Regions from separate parts of the Lentibacillus sp. Marseille-P4043 genome, predicted to be linked through region 1. Evidence: riboswitches for the same ligand, from Rfam matches in the RefSeq annotation. Region 1 holds a riboswitch; the other holds the start of a gene.
The links. A riboswitch is a leader RNA that binds a small molecule or an ion and turns the genes downstream of it on or off. The one in region 1 is predicted to bind S-adenosylmethionine.

Region 2: it holds a riboswitch for S-adenosylmethionine, as region 1 does, so the genes downstream of both, C8270_RS04390 (methionine ABC transporter ATP-binding protein) here and C8270_RS10485 (methionine ABC transporter ATP-binding protein) in region 1, are expected to answer to the same signal.

The regions. Positions count from the first base shown of each region.
Region 1 covers NZ_LT984884.1:2,153,345-2,158,207, forward strand. Annotated here, with positions in the region: gene C8270_RS10460 (TetR/AcrR family transcriptional regulator) at 1-42, opposite strand, end outside; gene C8270_RS10465 (arsenate reductase family protein) at 221-577, shown strand; gene gcvH (glycine cleavage system protein GcvH) at 655-1,038, shown strand; gene C8270_RS10475 (toprim domain-containing protein) at 1,332-1,685, shown strand; gene C8270_RS10480 (thioredoxin family protein) at 1,696-2,010, shown strand; SAM riboswitch class I at 2,100-2,209, shown strand; gene C8270_RS10485 (methionine ABC transporter ATP-binding protein) at 2,288-3,316, shown strand; gene C8270_RS10490 (methionine ABC transporter permease) at 3,306-3,974, shown strand; gene C8270_RS10495 (MetQ/NlpA family ABC transporter substrate-binding protein) at 3,994-4,821, shown strand.
Region 2 covers NZ_LT984884.1:827,390-832,252, forward strand. Annotated here, with positions in the region: gene C8270_RS04380 (MetQ/NlpA family ABC transporter substrate-binding protein) at 1-415, opposite strand, end outside; gene C8270_RS04385 (methionine ABC transporter permease) at 428-1,078, opposite strand; gene C8270_RS04390 (methionine ABC transporter ATP-binding protein) at 1,068-2,099, opposite strand; SAM riboswitch class I at 2,173-2,276, opposite strand; SAM riboswitch class I at 2,364-2,471, opposite strand; gene C8270_RS04395 (NAD(P)H-quinone oxidoreductase) at 2,598-3,575, opposite strand; gene C8270_RS04400 (MATE family efflux transporter) at 3,871-4,863, shown strand, end outside.

The DNA of each region.
Region 1 (4,863 bases):
TAACCGGATGGCATGGGTCATTAATTCGTTTCTTTTACTCACAAAATACCTCCTTGTAACCACTCGGTCATAATTGGTAACCTTATAGTCACGTTGATCAATTTAAAGGATTTTATGTAAAATGTCAACATAAAAAATAATCGTTAGCAATTCCTTCGACCACTGCAATAGAATTTTGCTATAATAAATGTAAATAGTAAAAAGGTTAGGAGGGACGTATATGGCACTATCATTCTACTGGTATCCAAACTGTGGTACGTGTAAGAAAGCGAAGAAATGGCTAGACGATCACGAAAAAACGTATTCTAGCATACATATTGTGGACAATCCACCGACAAAGGAAGAACTGTTGGATTTTATTGAGAAAAGTGGATTACCAGCTAAAAAGTTTTTCAATACGAGCGGGAAAAAGTATCGTGAGTTAAACATCAAGGATAAAATTAAAGATGCGACAACTGAAGAAATGGCGACAATACTCGCATCTGATGGTATGTTAATAAAACGACCAATTGTTACGGATGGACAAAACGTAACGGTTGGATTTAAGGAAGAAACGTTTGCTGAAATTTGGCTGTAGAAAATAAGCTGAAATACTAGAAATAAAAGCTATTACCTTGTATAGTAATAGTGCAATTAATTAACGGAGGGATTTCAATGAGCTTACCAAAAGACTTATTATATTCAGAAGAACACGAATGGGTAAAAAAAGAAGATGACAAAGTACGTATCGGAATTACAGATTTTGCACAAGATGAACTTGGCGATATTGTGTTTGTTGAGCTACCAGAAGTAGGCGACGATATCGAAGCCGATGAGCCTTTCGGAAGCGTCGAATCTGTTAAAACTGTTTCGGAATTGTACGCTCCAATCAGTGGAAAAGTGGTTGAAGTGAATGAAGAGCTAGATGATAGTCCAGAATTTGTTAACGAATCTCCATACGAAAAAGCATGGATGATCGTTGTTGAGCCATCAAATCAATCAGAGCTTGACGAACTATTATCAGCTGAAAAATATGAAGAAGTTATTCAAGAAGACTAATCACAAAATCATACAATAATTTTAGGCTGGCTTGCATCTTTGAAAAAGGATGTAAAGTCAGCCTTATTCGCATCATAGTATTGTTATATAGGGCTGTTCAAAAGGTACAATAATAAGTATCCTTCGAAAAACATAAAAGAGATTGTCTATTAGATCGGTTGCAATTTGGATAAGTCATTAAATCTTTCGGATCCATAAGTCTATGCTGCTGCAACCTTACTTGTGATTTGTTACTTTTTGAACACATACTTACGAATCATATTGCTTGATTCCATAAGGAGTGCTATGTGATGATGACACACGAATCGGAAAAGGTTATTATTGTCGAAGGTCTTACGGACAAAAAGCAAATCAAAAAAGTAATCACGGACGATGTGGAGATCATTTGTACAAATGGTACACTCGGTGTGGAACGATTTGATGAACTTTTATACACGTACGATTTAGACAATAAAGATGTTTTTATCTTAGTTGATGAAGACAATTCAGGGATTAAATTACGCAAACAATTAGCGCGCGAGCTGCCACATGCTGAACATATTTATGTTAGCAGTGAATATCGTGAAGTTGCGACAACGCCTGAACAAATACTCGCAACTGTCCTAGTAAGTAAATCTATTGCGGTTAATCCGATATTTTTGATTTAGGGTGATTCCTTTGCAAGAAATAACAACGGAAGTGTTACAGCAAGATCATTATTTATTATTTATTCATACTCCTTTTTGTGGGACTTGTGCATTAGCGAGAACAATGCTGGATAAAATTGAATCTGTCCATCAGGAGTCTATTTTTTATCATATGAATGCGTCATTTTATCCTGATTTTATGCAGGACAATCAGATTGAAAGTGTACCATGTCTGCTGATCAAAACTGACAATGAAGTGCAAGAAAAAGTGTATGCTTTTCATTCGATTGCCAATATTTATAGCTATTTAATGAAGTATAAACCAGAGCTGTTCGTTGGGAATTGACGGTTCCGACTTAACGAAAGAAAATTTATATTGACACAAAGAAATAAGCGTGCTATTATCGAATTTATCAATTTAAATGAATTTAAAATCTCTTATCTTGAGCGGTGGAGGGACTGGCCCTGTGAAACCGCGGCAACCTTCAAACTTAAATGTTTGAAAGGTGCCAATTCCTGCAAAGTAATACTTTGACAGATGAGGGGACGCAAAGACATATAATACGTCTTTCTGTTCTCTTACAGAAAGACGTTTTTTTTATGAACAACTAGGAGGAATACTTGTGATTTCGATAGAGAATTTAAGCAAAGTTTTTACATCTAATAAAAAGCAAATCACGGCTGTTGACGATTTAACACTTGATATAAAAGAAGGAGGTATATTCGGTGTTATTGGCTACAGTGGTGCTGGAAAAAGTACCTTTGTTAGATTACTAAATCGTTTGGAGGATCCTACACATGGGCAGGTGACCATTGATGGGCAAGATATTACCAAACTAAATTCAAATCAACTGCGCTTAGCTCGGCAGGAAATTGGAATGATTTTTCAACATTTTAATTTACTATGGTCACGCACAGTTAAGGATAATATTGCATTTCCTTTGGAGATTGCCGGTGTACCAAAGACTGAGCGGGAGAGGCGGGTTAACGAGTTAATCCAGTTAGTTGGACTTTCTGAACGTGAAAATGCTTATCCATCGCAATTGAGTGGTGGACAGAAGCAACGTGTCGGAATTGCTAGAGCACTCGCCAACAATCCGAAAGTTCTGCTTTGTGATGAGGCAACATCCGCACTTGATCCGGAAACGACAAATGCTATTTTAGATTTATTAGTGGATATTAATAAAAAGCTTGGGTTAACGATTATTTTAATAACCCACGAAATGCACGTCATTCGTAAAATTTGCAAGCAAGTTGCTGTCATGGAAAACGGTAGAATTGTGGAACAAGGTGATGTGCTAGATGTATTTTTACGACCAAAGCAACAAGTGACGAAAAAATTTGTAGAGCAGGTAATGGGGACCCAAGACGAAAATGAAGGCGTCAATGAATTGGTAAATACCTATGAACACGGAAAAATAGTTCGACTTCATTTTATCGGTGAAACAACCAACCAAGCATTAATCAGCCAAGTAGCTAAAAAATTTGCGATTGATATTAATATTTTACAAGGGAAGATCACACAAACGCAGGCAGGAGCCTATGGAACCTTGTTTGTACAAATGGAAGGGAAAACAGAGGAAATGGATAAGGCGATTGATTTTATCACTCAAACCTCAGTAGAAGTGGAGGTTGTTCGTGATGCTAACTAATTTATTTCCAAATCTCGATGTGCAGGATTTTTGGACAGCAACATACGAAACGTTTTATATGACGTTACTTTCGTTAGTTGGAACATTTATATTAGGGATTCTACTTGGATTACTTTTGTACCTGACAGCGAAAGATGGTATTTGGCAGAACAAGTTTCTTCATTTTATAGTCGCAGCGATTGTGAATGTATTTCGCGCCATTCCTTTTATTATTTTAATTTTATTGTTATTCCCGTTTACTGATTTTCTTATAGGTACGATCCGTGGTCCAAACGCTGCATTACCAGCACTCATTATCGGTTCAGCGCCATTTTATGGACGACTTGTTGAAATTGCTCTAAAAGAAGTAGATAAAGGTGTTTTAGAAGCAGCTAAAGCAATGGGAGCTAAAACACGCACGGTTATTTTCCGGGTGTTGTTACCAGAATCGATGCCAGCGCTAATTTCAGGAATCACGGTTACCGCGATTGCCTTAATTGGTTACACAGCAATGGCTGGTGTTATCGGAGCTGGTGGCTTAGGTGATTACGCATACTTTTACGGGTTTCAACGACGTGACTTTGACGTTGTGTTCGTTTGTACCATATTAATCGTTATCATTGTATTTATTTTTCAATTCATTGGCGACTTTGTTTCCAATAAATTAGATAAAAGATAAAAAAAGGAGAGAATTTATCATGAAAAAGATTTTAGCTATTGTTTCAGTATTAACTGTTCTCATTTTAGCAGCATGTGGTGGAGATTCGGACGAAGGTGATTCAGGCAATAAGACAATAAAAGTTGGCGCTTCTAGTGTACCGCACGCAGAAATTTTAGAAGAAGCAAAACCACTTCTTAAAGAAAAAGGCATTACACTTGAAATAGAAGAATACCAAGATTATGTCTTGCCTAACGATGATTTGGAAAGTGGCGAGTTAGATGCCAACTATTTTCAACATATTCCTTATTTAGAAACACAAATCGCTGAAATAGGTTATGATTTCACGCAAATAGGTGGCATTCATATTGAACCAATGGGAGTTTATTCGAAAACAATATCCGGTGTCGATGAGATAAAAGATGGTACAGAAGTTATTTTAAGTCGTTCAGTCGCTGACCATGGACGTATATTGGCATTGTTTGAACGAGAAGGCTTGATCGAGCTTGATGATAGTGTGGATACAGTCGATGCAACGGTTGATGATATCGTGGATAATCCCAAAAACTTAAAATTCTCTGCAGATGTGGATGCGGCGCTATTACCTGAACTATACAATTCGGAGGAAAATGCATTAGTGGCGATTAATACAAACTATGCAATTGAGGCGGGATTGAACCCATTGGACGATGCCATTATATTAGAGGGTGATGAATCCCCTTATGTGAATGTTGTCGCTGTTCGTACAGAGGATAAAGATAATAAGGCATTGAATACATTAGTTGATGTATTGCATTCGAAAAAAATTCAGGACTTTATTTTAGAAAAATATGAAGGTGCAGTTGTCCCAGTAAATGGGGAAGAATAACTTTTTTTGTAAATCTTGAGTAAATAGTAGTAATTCGTTGCA
Region 2 (4,863 bases), 1.3 Mb from region 1:
CTCGCCCCATATTTGTTGCCTCTTTTGGTAGAGCAATTGTCGCACCATCGGGTAAATCATCTACTGAATCATATTTTTCAGAGTACAACCCCATTGGTGCAATGACCGTTGTCGCAATTGGAGTAAGATCTAAATCATGTTCTTTAATAAATGCGTCAAAGTATGAAACAGTTTGAAAGGCATTTACATCAATCTCTCCTTCTGCAAGTGCCAAGTTTGGTTGAACATAGTCAGAAAAGCGAACAATCTCAACATCAATTCCCTCCTTTTTTGCCTTTTCTGCAACATAATCCCAAATTGTTGTGTCAGAACCGCTAATTCCTACTTTTACACTTGATGCTGCATCACCACTTGAGCAAGCACTGATACCCATTGACAAAATCATAAGTAATAATAGAAAACCAACTTTCTTCATAATCCTCTCTCCCTATCGTCGTCTAATTTTTCTTGATAATATATTTCCAGTGGATTGTAGACCTTGAACCATGACGACAAGTATCGCCACTGTAATAACCATAACTACCGTGTCAAAGCGCTGATACCCATATGTAATTGCTAAATCTCCGAGTCCACCGCCGCCGATCGCACCAGCCATCGCTGATGCACCGATTAACCCAATTGTTGCAATCGTTAACCCTAATAAAAGTGAACTTAATGCTTCTGGAATTAAAAAGCGAATTATGATTTGTCTCGGTGTTGCTCCCATTGCTTGAGCGGCCTCCATGACACCAGGGTCAACCTCTAACAACGAGTTTTCAATTAACCTAGCAATATATGGGCCTGAAAAAAGTACCATTGGAACAATTGCTGCTGCGGTTCCAATTGATGTTCCTACAACTAATCGGGTAAATGGTATAACTGCAACCATCAAAATAATGAAAGGTATCGAGCGGAACACATTTACAATTGCATTTAAAACATTAAATACCGGAGCATTTTCCCATAAATGTCCTTTACGTGTTACAACGAGCAAGATACCTAATGGTAAGCCAATGATCGTAGCGAATAATAATGAAAATGCAACCATCGAAACTGTTTCCCATAGGGCTGCGATAATTTGATCCCAATCAACTAACATCCTCTAATACCTCCTTCACTGTTACCTTTTGTTGGTTGATATGCATAATAACTCTACTCACTTCTTTTGCTTCACCTGCAAACTTCACGATTAAGTTTCCAAATGGTGTCCCTTGCAATTCTGTAATACTACCAAACAAAACATTTACCTCTACATCAAATCGCTTGGCTATTTGAGATAACAGTGGATAACCTGCCGATTCCCCAACGAACACAATCCGGTAAATTTGATTGGTAGATTCTTGTGATTGAATTAATTGATGAACCGATTCTGGTATTTCATCATGCATGACTGTACTTACAAAGTTATGGGCAGTTTCCGTTTTAGGCTGGGCAAATACATCAAATACAGATCCCGATTCAATCATTTTACCCTGATCAAGCACTGCAACCTTATCGCATATTTCACGGATAACCCCCATTTCATGAGTAATGATTAGAATGGTAATGTTATATTCCTGATTAATTTTCTTCAAAAGCCTCAAGATTGAATTCGTTGTCTGCGGATCAAGTGCCGATGTTGCCTCGTCACACAATAGAATGGATGGCTGTGTTGCCAAGGCTCGGGCAATACCTACTCGTTGTTTCTGGCCACCTGAAAGCTGATCCGGGTAATTATCAGCCTTATCACTCAGTCCGACAAACTCCAACAGTTCATTAACTCTTTTTTTAACTTCTTCCTTAGGCGTCTTCATTAGTAATAATGGCATTGCCACATTCGTAAAAACCGTTTTTGAATTTAATAGATTAAAGTGTTGAAATATCATTCCAATGCTTCGTTTTGCTTCCCTTAATTCCTTTGGGGAAAGACTGAGTAGATCCTGGTTATTTACAACTACTTTTCCAGAAGTCGGTTGTTCAAGTAAATTCACACAACGTATCAATGAACTTTTTCCGGCACCACTAAATCCAATAACACCATATATTTCGCCTTTTTCAATCTGTAAATCAACATCATCCAGTGCCTTTATCTGTTGTTCACCACTTTGGTATATCTTCGTTACATTCTCAAAAGTAATCATAATTCCCCTCCTCTTTAAAATGAAAAAATGCCCCTTCTTGAAAAACAAGAAGAGGCATTTACGAGTTTCCCTCTCCTTATCTTTCAAGCCTATTGCTTGCTGGAATTGGCACAGTACTTTTACAAGTCCGCTGCCGAGGTATCATAGGGCCAGCCCCTCCACCTCTCTGGATAAGAAGTCTTGCTATTTAGTTTTCACATAGAAGTAAAAAATCCCTCCTTATGATATTCATAAGAAGAGATTTGCATTCAATTCCGCTCACTCTTCTTATTTTCCAAGCATATGCTTGTTGGATTTGGCACAGTTCTTTTTATAAAAAGTCCGTTGCCGAGGTTTCGCAGGGCCAATTCCCTCCACCTCTCTGAATAAGAAGTTATAAATTATTCATTTGATATTGTTTAATACAATACTACCGTGACGAATCTTTGTCAATACACTTTTTGAAAAAATTGAAAAAGCGATACCTCACTATGGGATGGTTTCCTTGTTGTATCAATATTAATTAATCGAGATAACTATCTTACCAATGTTTTTATTTGCCTCCATATATCGATGTGCTTCTTGAATATCCTTGAAAGCAAAGGTATGATCAACAATGGGCTTCAACTTTTTCTGATTGAATAAGGGTATTGCTTTTCGAATAAATTCATCTGTCAAAGCTTTTTTATAAGCATCACTTCTTGGAGTTAGCAATGTTCCCTTCAGATGAATTCGTTTTGCAAGAATTGACATTAAATCTACTCGTTCAACCTCTGTTCCACCCAATACACCTATCAGTACCCAGCGGCCATCGATTGCAATGCTTTTTAAGTTTTTCTCCCAATAGGAAGCTCCAATAAAATCAAGTATGACGTTTACACCTTCTTGATTTGTACTTTTTAAAACTTCCTCCGCAAAGTTCTGTTCTTTATAGTTAATTCCAACATCAGCTCCGAGCGACCGACAAAAATCTAACTTCTCTTGTGAGCCCGCTGTTGTAATAATTTTTGCGTTTGTCATTTGCTTTGTTAATTGGATGGCCGCTGTACCAACCCCACTTCCACCTGCATGGATTAAAACTGCATCTTGATCTGTTAGATTACCCAACCAAAATAGAGTTTGGTATGCGGTTAGAAACACCTCTGGAATTGCTGTTGCTTCTTCAAACGATAAATTTTCTGGGATCTGTATCACTCGATCAGCTGGCATAACAACGTATTCTGCATAAGCTCCACCATTTACGAGGCCCATCACACGGGTTCCAACTTCTATATCTGTCCCGTCTGCAGCTTCTACCACTTCTCCGGCAACCTCTATACCTAAAATTGGATTAGGCATATACCCTGATTTACCTTCTCGTGTCATAATATCAGTACGATTGACTGCAAATGCCTTTACCTGAATTAGCAGCTCACCACTGCCTACAGTCGGGTTAGGAAATTCCTGAAATTGTAATTGCTCGGCACCACCAGGTTTATTAACTACAACTGCTTTCATAATAATAGCTCCTTGTAAACTTATTTTTGTTGAAAGTTAGTATATCATAATGGCATGTGTGTTTTAAAAAAAGTGATTGTCTGATGTAGTGTAACTTTAAGCAGCAAAGTGAATTATATTGACAGAACATGAGAACGATTTTGTTAGGTGATGGATAAACTGGGGGGATTTTTTCACCATTCAACTTAAATTCCCCCTTGTTTTGGAACATCCTCTACGCCATGGTACAGTTTGATGGACTATACTAAACGATAAGATTAAAATAAATAATAATTGGCATTCCGAGGTGATTCGTATGAGCTCTTTAAACCAACGTTTAGCGACACAATCTGCAACCAAAAGCTTTTTTCAATATTTCATTCCGACACTGCTTGGTATGATGCTGATGTCTATAAATGTTGTCGTGGATGGTATTTTTGTTGGAAATGGGGTTGGTTCTGTTGCATTGGCAAGTGTGAATATTGCGGTACCCGTCTTTTCCATCATCATTTCCATTTCCTTGCTTATTGGGGTAGGTGGCGGAACACTTTACTCAATGGCAATGGGAGAGGGAAATAAAAAACAAGCACAAAGGCTATTTACTACTTCGTTTGGCTTTTTAACGCTGATTACCATCATTATCTGTTTGATTGCCTATATAAATATAGATGGCCTAGCCCGTTTATTCGGAGCAAATGAACAAACACTTCCATATGCAGTTGACTACATGAGGATATTGTTGATTTTTTCATTAATTCTAGCCTGGGAAAACTATTTCAGTATTTTTGTACGAAACGATGGTGATCCACAGCTAGCCATGATTGGTTTAGTTATTTCCGCACTACTTAATATTGGGCTAGATTACTGGATGATCTTTATCCTTAAATTGGAAGTGACAGGGGCAGCATTGGCAACGGTAATTGCAACTTTTGCGGGTCTCATCATCTATTTGTTACATTTCTTTAAAAAAGATTCCGGTTTGGTATTTGTCAAAGCAAGATGGAAAATAAAAGATCTAAAGCGAATTAGCTCCATTGGCCTCCCTAGTTTTTTGTCTGAAGCAGGGACAGGTGTTTTTGTCATGGGCTATAATATTGCAATCGCCTATTATGCTGGCACAACTGGACTGGCTGCCTTTTCCGTTATTAACTATTTGCATACATTTATGTTTTTAGCATTTATCGGCATTGGTCAATCCATTCAACCAATGATTAGCTTCTATTATGGAGCCAAACAATTTCATTCCATTAAGGAAACCGTGAAAACTGCCGAAATATCTGGACTTTCACTTGGTATATTATTTTTAGGT